One region of the Janthinobacterium sp. OK676 genome, then DNA from elsewhere that is predicted to be linked to it. Evidence: predicted binding sites of a transcription regulator. Region 1 holds the regulator's gene; the other holds the start of a gene.

Region 1 (7,452 bases):
AGCCGGTACTCGCGGCCCGATTGCGTGACGTAGGCGATGCGCGTGGCGAACGCGCCCTTGACGCCCGTCAGCTTTTCATAGATGTCGTCGGCGATCTTGTGCGCCAGCAAGCGGTTGAACTGCGGGGCGGCCGCATTATTCATGCTGGAAATCTGGGCACCCTTGATGGTGTCGAACAGCTTGTAGCGCACGTCCAGGCGGCCGTCGGCCATGCTTTGCACGGTGCCGGCCGCCAGCGCGTCGGCGCCGCGCGACTTCCACTGCTCGTAGCTGACGGGCGCCGTTTCCGATACGGGCGCATCGGCGTCAATCAGCTTGAACACGCCGCTGCGCGCCAGGTCGGCCTTGATGATGCCGGACAGCGATTGCGGCGCCGCCGATTCATTGACGAAGCTGGCGACAGTGACCGGGATCTGGTTGCTGCCGATCCCCGTAATCTCCACGCGCAGCTGCGCCTGGGCGCCGGTCGCGCCCAGCATCAGGCCGGCGCAGAGCACGACATAGCTCATTTTTTTCATGGTCATCATTTAGGCAAATCCTTCATCTCGAATATGAGTTCAATCTCGCGTTCCACGGTGCCGTCTTTTTTCTTCGGCAGTGGCGACGATTTATTAATGGCGTTTTCCACCGAGCTGTCATACGCCGGCAGGCCGCTGCTTTTAATCTTTCGGACCGAAATAATTTCCCCAGTTGGCAGTTGCTCGATCTTGAACACGGCGCGCGGGTTGCCCGGCACGTCCGTGCTACCGCTGTACGCGATATTGCTCTTGATCTTGCTCGTCAGGGCAGCGACATAGCCGCTGTCCTTGCGTGGCGCGGTCGCTTTCGCGGCCGTACCCGTCGTACCGGCGCCCGCCGCACCCGTGATGCGGCTCATTTCCGCAGCGCGTGCCTTGTCGGCGGCTTTTTTCTCTTCCGCCGCTTTTTTCGCCTTGGCAGCTTTTTCCGCCGCCGCTTTTTTATCGGACAGTTCCTTCTCGGCTTTTTCTTCCGCCGCTTTTTCTTTCTCTTTGGCCTGCTTGGCTTTCTCCAGCTTGTCGGCCTTTTCTTTTTCCAGCTTTTCAGCCTTGTCTTTTTCTTTCTGCTTCTGTTTTTCCAGCTCGCGCTTTTCTTCCTCGCGTTCCTTCTGTTCCTGCTTGCGGCGCTCTTCGGCCGCCGCTTTTTCTTTCTCTTCCTTCAGCTTGGCCTTCTTGCGCTCGAGGGCGATCTCCGCCTCGCGCAGGTCGACCTTCGGCTCGGGCGCGGCCACCGGCGGCGGTGGCGGCGGGGCCGGCTGTTCCACTTGCGGTTCAGGCGGCGGCGTTGGCGTCGGCTCCGGTTCCGTCGCCACTTCGGGCGGCGGCGCGGCCGTCTGCACTTTCATGTCCCATACTTCCGCTTCGACGGCGACAGGCTCCGTATTTTGCCAGTGTACGCCCACCCACAGGAAAAACAGCAGGCCAAGATGCATCGCCAGCGCCAGGCCCAGCGAGGGCCAGCGGCTGCGTTCGCGCGGCACGCTGTAGGGCTTGCCGAGTACATGGTCGATTTGTTTGGTCTGCAAAGTCTAGTCTATCTAAAAACGGTCAAGTCTGGAAAACACGATGCTGCGCTTACTTGGTGGCCAGGCCGACGCGGGTAATGCCCATTTTTTTTGCTTCCGAAATGAGCTGGATCACGTCGTCGTACTTGCTTTCCTTGTCGCCCGCGATCATCACGGGATAGTCGGGATTGCTTTCATGCAGGCCACGCAGCTTGCGCAGCAGGGCGTCGCGGTTCGGTTCCGTTTCCGGTGACAGCTGTTCCTTGCCGATGACGCCGATCGACAGCGAACCATTTGGTTTCAGTACGATCTGAATATAGTCATCGGGCGGTTTCGCCGACTTTTCCGCGTTGGGCAAGTTCACCACGCTGGGATTGTTCGACGACGGCATCACCATGAAAATGATCAGCAGCACCAGCATCACGTCGATGTACGGCACGACGTTGATCTCGGACTTGAACTTGCGGCCACGGCCGCCGCGCATGCCGCCGCTATTGAATGAGGAACCCATGGACGCTGCTCCCTCTTAGCGCGACTGGCGCTGCAAGATGTTGGAGAATTCCTCGACGAAGCTCTCGAAGCGGATCGCCAGGCGGTCGATGTCATGCGAAAAACGGTTGTAGGCGACGACGGCGGGAATCGCGGCGAACAGGCCGATGGCGGTGGCGATCAGCGCTTCGGCAATGCCGGGCGCGACGGCCGCCAGGGTGGCTTGCTGCACGTTGGCCAGGCCGCGGAAGGCGTTCATGATGCCCCAGACGGTACCGAGCAAGCCGATGTACGGCGAGACGGAACCGACGGAAGCGAGGAAGGCCAGGTGCGATTCGAGCACGTCCATTTCACGCTGGAAGGCGGCGCGCATGGCGCGGCGTGCGCCGTCGAGCACGGCACCCACGTCCAGCGCTTCGCGCGAACCGTAGGAAGCCTTGCCCTTGATGAATTCGCCCATGCCGGCGTCGAAGATGCGGGCCAGCGCGCCGCTCTGGTCGCGGTTGCCGCTGGCGTTCTGGTGCAGCGCATGCAGGTTGCCGCCGGCCCAGAAGCTGCGTTCGAATTCGATGGTTTGCTTGCGCGCCTGGCGCACGGCAAACATCTTGCGGAAAATGTAGGTCCAGCTGGTCAGGGAAATCAGCAGCAGCAGGGCCATGATCAGTTGCACGATCAGGTGGGCATTGGTGATGAGCGCGAGGAAAGAAAGATCTTGTGTAACGTTCATTGGCTGGCAGTCTGTTGGGTGAATTATCCGGGGTGGCGGGTGGGGTTCAGGCGGCGCGCATGCGGGCCGCTACCGCATCGGGCACGGCGCGCGGGCGCAGTGCCGAATCGACGCAGCCGATCTTGACGCGTGCCGTGTTGAGCAGGCGGTCGCCGCACCAGGCTTGTTGCAGGAAAACGATGGAGGCGCGCCCCATTTTCTCTATGCTTAATGTCAATCTTACCGTGTCATCGAGCCTGGCTGGCGCATGATAGTCGGCGTTGACGCTTTTGACAACGAACATCGCGTCGTGCTGCTCGAGCAATTCCTGCTGGCCCACGTCGATGGCGCGCAGCCATTCGGTGCGCGCGCGCTCGAAGAATTTCAGGTAGTTAGCGTAATAGACGATGCCGCCGGCGTCGGTGTCTTCATAGTAGACACGTACGTTCCAGGTAAAGACTGAAGGCATGTTTATTGCGCCAGTAGTGAGATTGAGCAACATTTTACGCGATTTTTCTTCTTGTGACTGTGGGCGCTTGCTGGAATGCCATGCAAAAGCTGCATATAAGTTGCACCGCAGCATTGTAAAACGGAGGGCTGCAATGGCAAGCCCCGTAACATACGCTTACATGCATGAGCAAAGTTTACATCCAGCTTAAGACGACGGAGCGGCGCTGCCCGGGCGGCGATTATAGCCGCACGCTTGCATTCCTTGCTCAATTTGGGCACTTAACTTACAATTTGCATTCCATTACGTCTCACGTGACTGGCGAAAAGTCGGGCGATCTCCATGAGTGGTGATCGGCAATCCGGCGAAAGGTGGGCACCCACCGGGAAACGTGAGATTTTTCATCAGCCGTTCGCCTGGGTAGCCACTATGGAAAAGCACGAAGAGGCTGCCTGTCCAATGTTGTTATTCACTTAACGCCGGCTCCCCTCATTCGATCCAATCTGCCAGTACAAGCACCCTCATACTTGGAGTTTTTACATGTTTGCAAAAGATCATACCCTCGCCAACGTCGATCCTGAATTGTTCGCCGTCATTCAAAAAGAGAACACGCGCCAGCACGATCACATCGAACTGATCGCGTCGGAAAACTACACGTCGCCGGCCGTAATGGAAGCGCAAGGCTCGCAGCTGACGAACAAGTATGCCGAAGGCTATCCAGGCAAGCGCTACTACGGCGGCTGCGAATACGTCGACGTGGCCGAGCAACTGGCCATCGACCGCGTGAAACAGCTGTTCGGCGCCGAATGCGCGAACGTGCAGCCGAACTCGGGCTCGCAGGCGAACCAGGGCGTGTTCTTCGCCATGCTGAAACCAGGCGACCTGATCATGGGTATGTCGCTGGCCGAAGGCGGCCACCTGACCCACGGCATGCCGCTGAACATGTCCGGCAAATGGTTTGACGTCGTCTCCTACGGCTTGACGGCGGAAGAAGACATCGACTACGAGGCAATGGAGCGCCTGGCCCGCGAACGCAAGCCAAAGCTGATCATCGCCGGCGCGTCCGCCTTCTCGAAAAAGATCGACTTCGAACGCTTCAGCAAGATCGCCAAGGAAGTCGGCGCCTACTTCATGGTCGACATGGCCCACTACGCCGGCCTGATCGCCGCCGGCCTGTACCCGAACCCGGTGCCGTTCGCCGACTTCGTCACCTCGACCACGCACAAATCGCTGCGCGGCCCGCGCGGCGGCATCATCCTGATGAAGGCCGAACACGAAAAAGCCATCAACTCGGCCATCTTCCCTGGCATCCAGGGCGGCCCGCTGATGCACGTGATCGCCGGCAAGGCCGTCGCCTTCAAGGAAGCGCTGAGCCCTGAATTCGTCGAATACCAGAAGCAAGTGATCAAGAACGCCGACGTACTGGCGAAAACCCTGATCAAGCGCGGCCTGCGCATCGTGTCCGGCGGCACCGAATCGCACGTCATGCTGGTCGACCTGCGCGCCAAGAACCTGACAGGCAAGGAAGCTGAAGCCATCCTCGGTTCCGCGCACATCACCTGCAACAAGAACGGCATCCCGAACGACCCGCAAAAGCCATTCGTCACCTCGGGCATCCGCCTGGGCAGCCCGGCGATGACGACGCGCGGTTTCAAGGAAGCGCAAGCGGAAGAAGTGGGCAACCTGATCGCCGACGTGCTGGACAATCCGCATGACGCCGCCACCATCGAGCGCGTGAAAGCGGCCGTGAAAGTGCTGGCCGACGCGCACCCTGTGTACGCCGCATAATAATTTGTCCAGAATGTGTCATACAGAGTAAGATTCTGTATGACACATTCCTTCGTGCCCCAGGGCGCCCGGAGTGATTCGGGCGCCCTTTGTACAAGGGCGGCGATTTCCCGTAATTATTACTATAAAGTTGTAGCCAGCCCATGAAATGTCCATTTTGCCAGCACGGCGATACCCAGGTTCTCGATACGCGCGTATCGGAGGAAGGGGATGCCATTCGGCGCCGCCGCCGCTGCGGCAAATGCGACAAGCGTTTTACGACTTACGAACGCATTGAACTTATCATGCCGGCCGTCGTCAAAAAGAATGGCAGCCGGACGGAGTTCGCTGCGGATAAGTTGCGCGGCAGTTTGATGCTGGCCTTGCGCAAGCGTCCCGTCGCGGCCGCCTCCGTGGATACGGCCATTGCCTCCATCCAGGAAAAACTGCTGACCAGCGGTCAGCGTGAAGTCGATTCCGGCTATATCGGCGAACTCGTCATGCAGGAACTCAAGCGCCTGGACAAGATCGCCTACATCCGCTTCGCTTCCGTCTACAAGAATTTCGAAGACCTGGCCGAGTTCCAGGACGCAATCGCCGAAGTGGGGCAGGCGCGCAAGCCTTGACCTCACCTTCTTGTTCACCTTCTTGAAGGCGGGGCTGCTTATGCGCCCCGTTTTCACCACGCCAAGCTTCGCCTGGCAAGCGGCCTGATCAATATCACCGCTGTTCTTCCCACCTTATTGCCGTGTTGTTTGCGCCAGCGCAGACCCGGCTTTTTGCGCGCGCCTATCTTGTAGCTGGGCCGTGCGTCCGTGCGGCTCCAGTCCTGGTTTCATTCTGTCCGCAGGAGAAGCTCATGCACAGCGGTGCGCGCGGTCTGATCGGTGGCAGCAGCCTCGTCGAGGTGCTCGTGTCGCTGCTGCTGTTGGCGCTGGGCCTGCTGGGCGCCAGCATCCTGCAACTGAATTCCCTGCGCGCGCGCCATGAGTCGGCGCTATTGTCGGCGGGCGTGCAACTGGCCGCGGGCATGGCCGAACGCATGCGCGCGAACAGCGTGCTCATGAATGGCCCCGATACGGGCAATCCCTACCTGAACGTGGCCTACGCGGCAGCGGACGACGCCGAAGCGGGTAGTGGTGCGCCCGACTGTTTTGGCGCCACGCTCTGCAGCGCGGCCGACCTGGCGCAATTCGATATCGCCGAGTGGAAACAGCAACTGCATGTGGCCTTGCCCGGCGCGCGCCTGCATATCTGCCGCGACACTTCCGCGTGGGATGCGCCCGCCCAAGGCTTGCAGTGGGCGTGCAGCGGCGGCATGGGCGCGCCCATCGTCATCAAGCTGGGCTGGCGCGGCCGCCTGCCCGATGGTTCACCCGCCGTGAATGCGGCAGGCGAGTCGTTGCCCAGGCTGGCATTCCAGCTGGGCGGGGGCGGCGCATGAAGCGCATCTTGCACCGTTGTCGCGGCATGAGCCTGGTCGAATTGCTGGTGGCCCTGTCGCTGGGCGCGCTGCTGATGCTGGCCGCCAGTAGCGTGTTGCTGGCGGCCAGCGGCAGTTATGGCGACCAGTCCGCCAGTGCGCGGCTCGACGACAACGGCCGCTATGCGCTCGACACCATTGCCCGCGCCGTGCGCCAGACTGCGTACGTGAACTGGGACAGCAGCGCCGCGCCCGTCGCCCATGCCGATGACGACAGCGCCAATGTGGCAGGGCTCGACGCGCGCACTCTGGGCAAGAACAGCGAGGGCATCAGCGGTGCGCTGCCCGGCGCCCTGCACGGCAGCGACGTGCTGGCCCTGCGTTATTACGGCGCCGGCAAGGAAGAAGGCGGCGACGGCTCCGTGCTCAATTGCGCGGGCTTCGGCGTGGGCGCCGCGCAAACGCAGGCGCAGCGGGGCTGGAGCATTTTCTATGTAGCGCAGGGCGCCGATGGCGAGGGCGAGCTGCGCTGCAAATACCGGGGCGCGAACGGCTGGGGCGCGGACGCCATCATCCGTGGCGTCGACGGTTTCCAGGTGCTGTATGGCCTCGACACGGATACGCCGCCCGACGGCGTGGCGAACCGTTACGTCAACGCCAGCGCGCTCGACGCCTACGATGCGGCACTGGTGCTGGAGGGTGCGGATGAAGCCGCCCGCCAGCGCGATCTGCACCGGCGCACGCACTGGAAGCGCGTGGCCAGCGTGCGCGTGGCCTTGCTGTTGCACGGCGAGGCCGGCCAGGCGGACAAGCTGGCGGAACTGGGGCCGGCGCAGTTCGACCTGTTCGGCAAGGCCTATGCCGAGGCGCACGGCGCAGGCGACACGGGCGTGCGCATCGCGCGCGCGTCCTTGCCCGCCGCGACGCGCTCCCGGCAGCGGCAACTGGTGCAGACGAGCATCATGTTGCGCAACGGGCCGGCCTAGGCGGGCGGCGCGATGGCTGGCACGGGCGTCAACTGTCGCAAACCGTGGCGTCTGCCTCGTGTACGCCACGGCGGCGCCACTCTGGTGTATGTGCTGTGCCTGCTGGTGATC
Region 2 (7,452 bases), on a different contig from region 1:
TGTCGTGGCCGGTTTTGCCAAGGGCGGCGCGCGCCTGGTGGCGGGCACGGGGCAAAAGATCGCCAGCGTCAAGGAACTCAAGGGCAAGCGCGTGGGCGTGACGCGCGGCGGCATCCAGGAAGTGCTGCTGCTGGCCGAGCTGGCGCAGGCGGGCCTGACGTATTCCGAAACCAAGGGCAAGGACGTGCAACTGGTGTTCCTCGCCTACGCCGACTTGAACCAGGCGCTGATGGGCAAGAATATCGACGCCATGATGCAGTCCGAGCCGCAATCGTCGCAGGCCATCAACAAGGGTTTCGGCACCGAAGTCATCAAACCGTACGATACGCCGATCGGCGAACCCGTGCGGACCATGGTCATGACGGAAAAGTTCTACAAGGAACGTCGTCCCGTGGCGGAAAAATTCATGCGTTGCTTCGTCGAAGCAACGAAAACCTTTATCGACAACAAGGCGACGGCGGAAAAATATGTGCGCGAAGTCGTGTTCCGCGGCCAGATCACGAAGGATGACTTCGACGACGCGATCAGCAATTCGCCATATTCGTACGACATCTCGCCCGAGCATATCCAGGTAACCACGGACGTGATGGTGAAAACGGGCGTGGGCCGCATGACGAAGCCGCCCGTGGCCAAGGACTGGGTCAAGACGGACTTGCTGGAGCAGGCGAAAAAGAGCCTGAACGTGAAGTAAACGGGGAGATAGGCAAGGTCCGATGGCCCGTTTAAGCGGGCCATCATTTTTTTGCGGCATACTAATATGTACAGGCGGTACGAAAGATTGCCGAAATCTTGAGGGTGCGCCACCCCGCCGCGCCCGAGGCGCGATATCATGGCAGGCTTGCGGTATCGGCTGGCGGCGAATTGCCTGCAGCCCATACTGCCGCTTGAATCGCGCTTGCCGGCTATGGTGTAAACTTAAACTATGCAGATCTATTTCTTTTTCATCGCCGCCCTGTTGTACGCGGCGTGCGCGGTGCTTCCCTCGTCCCGTGCCCGGCTCATTGCCGGCCTGACCGGCGTCGCCTGGCTGGCCCACGCCGCCACCCTGTGGTTCGACCTGATGGCGCCGGGGACCTTGCGCTTCGGCTTTTCCGCCATGCTGTCGGCCGCGCTGTGGGTGTCAGTGGGCGCTTACTGGATAGAGAACCGCAATTTCAGCCTGGACGGATTGCGCCGCATGGTCATGCCCAGCGCCGTCCTCGCCATCGGCCTGGCCTGGGCCTTTCCCGGCAGCCAGGTCAGCATGGAAGGCAAGTCGGCCGTCTTCGGCTGGCATATTGCCGTGGCCGTGCTCGCCTACAGCACCCTGACGATTGCCGCCTTCCACGCCGTGCTGATGGCGCTGCAGGAATCGCGCTTGCATACGCGCAGCGAGAGCCGCGGCTTCATCGGCAGCGCGCTGGACCAGCTGCCAGCCCTGCTGACGATGGAAAAGCTGCTGTTCCGCATGATTGGCCTGGGTTTTATTTTGCTCAGCCTGACCGTGCTGTCGGGCATCGTGTTTTCCGAACAACTGTTTGGCAAGGCCTTGAACTGGGATCACAAATCCGTGTTTACCATGCTGTCGTGGCTGCTGTTCGCCTCGCTGCTGGCAGGCCGGCGCTTCCGTGGCTGGCGCGGCAAGACGGCCCTGAGTTTCACCCTGGCCGGTTTCGCCACCTTGCTGCTGGCCTATGTCGGCAGCCGTTTTGTACTGGAAGTGGTTTTACACCGAGGATTCGCATGACACGTGTTTTATTCTGGCTGGCGCTGGTGTTCCTGGTGCTGTTTGCGATCCGCAGCAAGCTCCGTGGCATGCAGCAGCGCGCCCGCGCGCAGCAACAGCAGCAGCCGAATCCGTTTGCGCAGCCCGCGCGGCCGCAGGAATTGCCCGACGCCGAGCTGATGCTGTGCTGCGCCCACTGCGGCGTGTACTACCCCGCCTCCGAAAACGTGCAGGCCAAGGGCCACGATTACTGCAGCCACGCGCACGCCACCTTGTAAAGGCAGGCCCGCAGGTACGCTCGCGTTGCTCATCCGTATCGTAACGTCGTCCGGCCTCCGTCCGGCGTAGCATCTGCATGAGGCGGTTCGGCGCCGCCATTGCGGAAAGGCGCGCTTCCATGTCCCGTCCCAATCCTGGTCCGGATACCGTGACCGCCACCGGCATGCCGCCGGCGCCGCAACTGAGCGGCAACTCGCTGCCCATGCAGGCGCTGCGCGCGCAGATCGGCCGCATCGCCCGCTGTGGCGCGCCGGTGGCCATCCGCGGCGAATCGGGCACGGGCAAGGAACTGGCGGCGCGCGCCATCCATGCGCAGGGCGCGCGCGCCGGCTTCCCGTTTATCGCCGTCAACTGCGGCGCCATTCCCGAAGCGCTGATGGAGGCCGAATTCTTCGGCTGCCGGCCGGGCGCCTATACGGGCGCGCTGCACGAACGCCAGGGTTTGTTCCAGGCGGCCCACGGCGGCAGCCTGCTGCTCGACGAAGTGGACGATCTGCCGCTGGCCATGCAGGTAAAACTGTTGCGCGTGCTGCAGGAGCGCCGCGTGCGCAAGCTGGGCGGCAGTAGCGACGAAGCCGTCGACGTGCGCATCCTGTGCGCGAGCCAGCATGGCCTGGCGCGCGGCGTGGCCGCCGGCACGTTTCGCCAGGACCTGTTTTACCGCCTGAATGTGATCGAGCTGGCGCTGCCGCCGCTGCGCGAACGGCGCGGCGATCTGCAGGTATTATGTGAGGTGATCCTCGCGCGCCTGTCGCCGCATCGTGCCGTGAACCTGGCGCCGCCCGTGCTGGCGGCCTTGGGTGCGTATGCGTTTCCCGGCAATGTGCGCGAGCTGGAAAACGTGCTGGAGCGGGCGCTGGCCTTTGCCGACGGCGGCGTGATCGCGCTCGACGGGCTGGCCTTGCCATCCATGGCGGGCGGCACGCCGTTGCGGGCGGCGCCGGCGGTGCCGGCCTTGCCGGAACGGCAACTGAGCCTGCCCGGCATGGCGGCGCATGGCGTGGCCCCCGTCCTGCCGCTGGACGTGTATTTGCGCCAGGCCGAGCGCGACATGATCGTGCGGGCGCTGGTGCAGGCCCGCTACCACCGCGCACGGGCGGCGCGCCAGCTGGGCCTGAGCGTGCGCCAGTTGCGCTACCGCATGCAGAAATTGACGATACAGGAAGCCCTACTTGATGAGTATATGGAAGATAGATGAAGACGGCTGGTGCGACGGCGCGCTGCGCTACGATTCACCGTACCACGATGCGCGCCCGGACGGGGCACAAGTCGACTTGCTGGTGATCCATAACATCAGCTTGCCGGGCGGCCACTTTGGCGGACCGCATGTGTCGGACTTGTTTACGGGCCGGGTAGATTATAATGCCGATCCTTCTTTCGCCGACCTGCGTGGCTTGCAGGTGTCGGCGCACTTTTTTGTGCGGCGCGATGGTGCGCTGTTGCAATATGTTTCTACTGATCAACGTGCCTGGCATGCGGGCGTGTCCATGTTCGAAGGACGCCCGCAGTGCAATGGCTATTCCATCGGTATCGAAATGGAAGGCGCGGACGACCTGCCTTTCCAGCAGCGGCAATACCATGTGCTGGCGGCGCTGACGGCGGCGCTGGTGGCGCGCCACGGGCTGTCCCAGGTGCGCGGCCACGAACATATCGCGCCGGGGAGGAAGACGGATCCGGGGCCGTTTTTTGACTGGCATTTTTATCAAAAATGCTGGATGGAAACCCTGCGCGGGCAGCCTGCGTTAGCGCTTACTTCGCGGGGATTGGGCTTTCCATCCATGCCCTGAAAAGTCAACCGAAATCGTATATGAAAATACAAAAAATTACGCCGGCGGATGCCGGAAAACTATTGCATCCCCCTCCGATGGGCACTACAATTAGTGCAGAAGTTGGAAGTAAAGACTATATGTAGTGCCATCACAGACGTTTTCAGAATTATTGTCAAAGCTACCCGGATTGCTGATACAGCACTGGAACTGGCGGTTTATCACCCTTGATCGTGTTTTGCGCCAGCCGGGCAGTGCGGTGTGGCGAGATGGATTACTGAGCTGTTTTATGCACTATTAATTTACTATTTAGCAACAAATATCTGAAGAAGCCCTGACCATCGGGCGTTCTATTCAACAACACACGCGGCAGCAAAACTGCAGGCTGACTTTAGCTGACAACGGGAGCTTCAATGCAATCACCACAAGATATTTCCATCCATCCAACGCCAGTATCGCCAGCGCCAGGCGCGGCCAACAGCGTGGCGAGCACGGGCGCGGCATTGGGCGACTATCGCATCATCCGCCGCAACGGCGCGGTGGTGGCATTTGAGCCTTCGAAGATCGCCATCGCCATGACCAAGGCGTTTTTGGCCGTTAACGGCGGCCAGGGCGCAGCCTCGGCACGCATCCGCGAACTGGTGGAACAACTGACCGACGGCGTCGTCGCCGCGCTGGTGCGCCGCCATCCGGGCGGCGGCACCTTCCATATCGAAGACGTGCAAGACCAGGTGGAACTGTCGCTGATGCGTTCGGGCGAGCACGACGTGGCGCGTGCCTACGTGCTGTACCGCGCCAAGCACATGGAAGAGCGCCGCCTGCAGAAGGAAGCGCAAGGCGCGTCCGCGCAAGTGACCGCGCCACAATTGAACGTGCTGGATAACGGCGTGCGCCGCCTGCTGGACATGCAGGAAGTGCGCGACCTGATCAACGCCGCCTGCGCCGGCCTGGAAAAGCACGTCGATGCCGACGCCATCCTGGCTGAAACGGTGAAAAACCTGTACGACGGCGTGCCCGTCGAAGAGCTGCACAAGTCGGCCATCCTGGCGGCGCGCGCGCTGATGGAAAAAGACCCGGCCTACAGCCAGGTCACGGCCCGCATCCTGCTGCACACGGTGCGCAAGGAAGTGTTCGGCAAGGAAGTGCCGCAAGCGGCCGCTGCTAACGAATACCTGACGTATTTCCCGCAATACATTGCCAAGGGTATCGCCGCTGAGCTGCTGAACCCGGTACTTGCCAGTTTCGACCTGGAGCGCCTGGCCAAAGCCATTGTCGCCGACCGCGACTTGCAGTTCGGCTACATCGGCCTGCAAACCCTGTACGACCGCTACTTCCTGCACATCCAGGACGTGCGCATCGAAATGCCGCAAGCGTTCTACATGCGCGTGGCCATGGGCCTGGCGCTGAACGAAGCGGACCGCGAAGCGCGCGCCATCGAGTTCTACAGCCTGCTGTCCTCGTTCGACTTCATGAGCTCGACCCCGACCCTGTTCAATTCGGGCACCCTGCGCTCGCAGCTGTCGTCGTGCTACCTGAGCACCGTCTCCGATGACCTGGAAGGCATCTACGACGCCATCAAGGACAATGCGCTGCTGGCCAAGTTCGCCGGCGGCCTGGGCAACGACTGGACGCCAGTGCGCGCCCTGGGCGCCCACATCAAGGGCACGAACGGCAAGTCGCAAGGCGTGGTGCCGTTCCTGAAAGTGGTCAACGACACGGCCGTGGCAGTCAACCAGGGCGGCAAGCGCAAGGGCGCCGTCTGCGCCTACCTGGAAACCTGGCACATGGATATCGAGGAATTCCTCGATCTGCGCAAGAACACGGGCGACGACCGCCGCCGCACGCACGACATGAACACGGCGAACTGGATTCCCGACATGTTCATGAAGCGCGTCATGGAAAAAGGCGACTGGACCCTGTTCTCGCCGTCGGACACGCCGGACCTGCACGACAAGGTCGGCAAGGCCTTTGAACAGGCTTACCTGGGCTACGAAGCCAAGGCCGCCGCCGGCGAAATCCGCGTCTTCAAGAAGATCGCCGCGCTGGACCTGTGGCGCAAGATGCTGTCGATGCTGTTTGAAACGGGCCACCCATGGATCACGTTCAAGGATCCTTGCAACATCCGCAGCCCGCAGTCGCACGTCGGCGTCGTCCACAGCTCGAACCTGTGCACGGAAATCACGCTGAACACGGGCCCTGACGAAATCGCCGTCTGCAACCTCGGTTCCGTGAACTTGCCGGCGCACATGAAGGAAGGCAAGATCGACCACGTCAAGCTGGCCAAGACCATCCGTACCGCCATGCGCATGCTCGACAACGTCATCGACATCAATTACTACGCCGTCGACAAGGCGCGCAACTCGAACATGCGCCACCGTCCGGTCGGCATGGGCGTGATGGGTTTCCAGGACTGCCTGCACATGATGCGCGTGCCGTTCGCCTCGGACGCCGCCGTGTCGTTCGCCGACACCTCGATGGAAGCCGTCTGCTACTACGCCTACCTGGCGTCGACGGAACTGGCCGAAGAGCGCGGCCGCTATGAATCGTACGCCGGTTCCCTGTGGGACCGCGGCATCCTGCCGCAGGACTCGGTCAAACTGCTGGCCGAAGAGCGCGGCGGCTACCTGGAAGTCGATTCCTCGTCGGCCATGGACTGGACCCCGGTGCGCGAACGCATCGCCAAGTTCGGCATGCGCAACTCGAACTGCGTGGCGATAGCCCCGACGGCGACGATTTCGAACATCATCGGCGTATCGGCCTGTATCGAACCGACGTTCCAGAACCTGTACGTGAAATCGAACCTGTCGGGCGAATTCACCGAGATCAATGGCTACCTGGTGCGCGACCTGAAGGCGCGCGACCTGTGGGATGAAGTCATGATCTCCGACCTGAAGTACTTCGACGGCTCGCTGGTGAAGATCGACCGCATCCCGCAAGACCTGCGCGACATCTACGCCACCGCCTTCGAAGTGTCGCCAAGCTGGCTGGTGGAAGCGGCTTCGCGTCGCCAGAAGTGGATCGACCAGGCCCAGTCGCTGAACATCTACATGGCTGGCGCATCGGGCAAGAAACTGGACGAGACCTACAAGCTGGCATGGCTGCGTGGCCTGAAAACCACCTACTACCTGCGTACCATCGCCGCCACCCACATGGAGAAATCGACCTCCCGTACAGGCGCCCTGAACGCCGTGGCAGTCGATGGCGGCATGTCGGCCAGCGCGCAAAGCGCCCAGGCAGCGGTCGTGGCGGCAGCAGCGGTGGCCGTGGCGCCGGTAGTGGCGGCGGCAGCGGACGACGCCGATGGCGAAGCTTGCTACCTGCGCCCAGGTGATGACGGTTTCGAAGAATGCGAAGCCTGCCAGTAAGATTTTAGTTGTCAGCCCGGAGCTTCCGGGCTGATTCAATGTTGTCAATGTCCGCATTGTCCGATACAACGGGCCTGTTGCGGACCGCCGGCTCGCCGGCATGGAAAGGAAGAAGAATATGTCGTTGTCATGGGATGATGAAACCACGTCGGCAGCTGTGCCGCGTCCGGCGCAGCAAGCGCCACTGGGTAATACCGAATTGAACCTGCCGGCAGGTGCCGAGCCGTCCGAAGCGAACGCCGAGCAAGTGGCGCGCCGCGTGAATGCGGACGACAAGCGCATCATCAACGGCAAGACGGACGTCAACCAGCTGGTGCCGTTCAAGTACAAATGGGCG

The links. Region 1 encodes NrdR, which represses ribonucleotide reductase genes. Its sites were predicted from a motif close to CACNANATNTNGTG; they were not measured.
Region 2: the regulator NrdR is predicted to act here: its motif matches at 3,885-3,898, upstream of BLU39_RS07310 (ribonucleoside-diphosphate reductase subunit alpha).

Annotation. Positions count from the first base shown of each region.
Region 1 is NZ_FNHA01000014.1:74,168-81,619, forward strand. Features, by position in the region: gene tolB (Tol-Pal system beta propeller repeat protein TolB) at 1-527, opposite strand, end outside; gene tolA (cell envelope integrity protein TolA) at 524-1,543, opposite strand; gene BLU39_RS23960 (ExbD/TolR family protein) at 1,593-2,033, opposite strand; gene tolQ (protein TolQ) at 2,049-2,738, opposite strand; gene ybgC (tol-pal system-associated acyl-CoA thioesterase) at 2,785-3,186, opposite strand; ZMP/ZTP riboswitch at 3,470-3,594, shown strand; gene glyA (serine hydroxymethyltransferase) at 3,706-4,953, shown strand; gene nrdR (transcriptional regulator NrdR) at 5,097-5,558, shown strand; gene pilV (type IV pilus modification protein PilV) at 5,792-6,376, shown strand; gene BLU39_RS23990 (PilW family protein) at 6,373-7,341, shown strand; gene BLU39_RS23995 (pilus assembly PilX family protein) at 7,354-7,452, shown strand, end outside.
Region 2 is NZ_FNHA01000003.1:92,166-99,617, reverse strand. Features, by position in the region: gene BLU39_RS07335 (ABC transporter substrate-binding protein) at 1-691, shown strand, start outside; gene ccsA (cytochrome C assembly family protein) at 923-1,726, shown strand; gene BLU39_RS07325 (PP0621 family protein) at 1,723-1,983, shown strand; gene BLU39_RS07320 (sigma 54-interacting transcriptional regulator) at 2,103-3,182, shown strand; gene ampD (1,6-anhydro-N-acetylmuramyl-L-alanine amidase AmpD) at 3,160-3,771, shown strand; gene BLU39_RS07310 (ribonucleoside-diphosphate reductase subunit alpha) at 4,164-7,115, shown strand; gene BLU39_RS07305 (ribonucleotide-diphosphate reductase subunit beta) at 7,234-7,452, shown strand, end outside.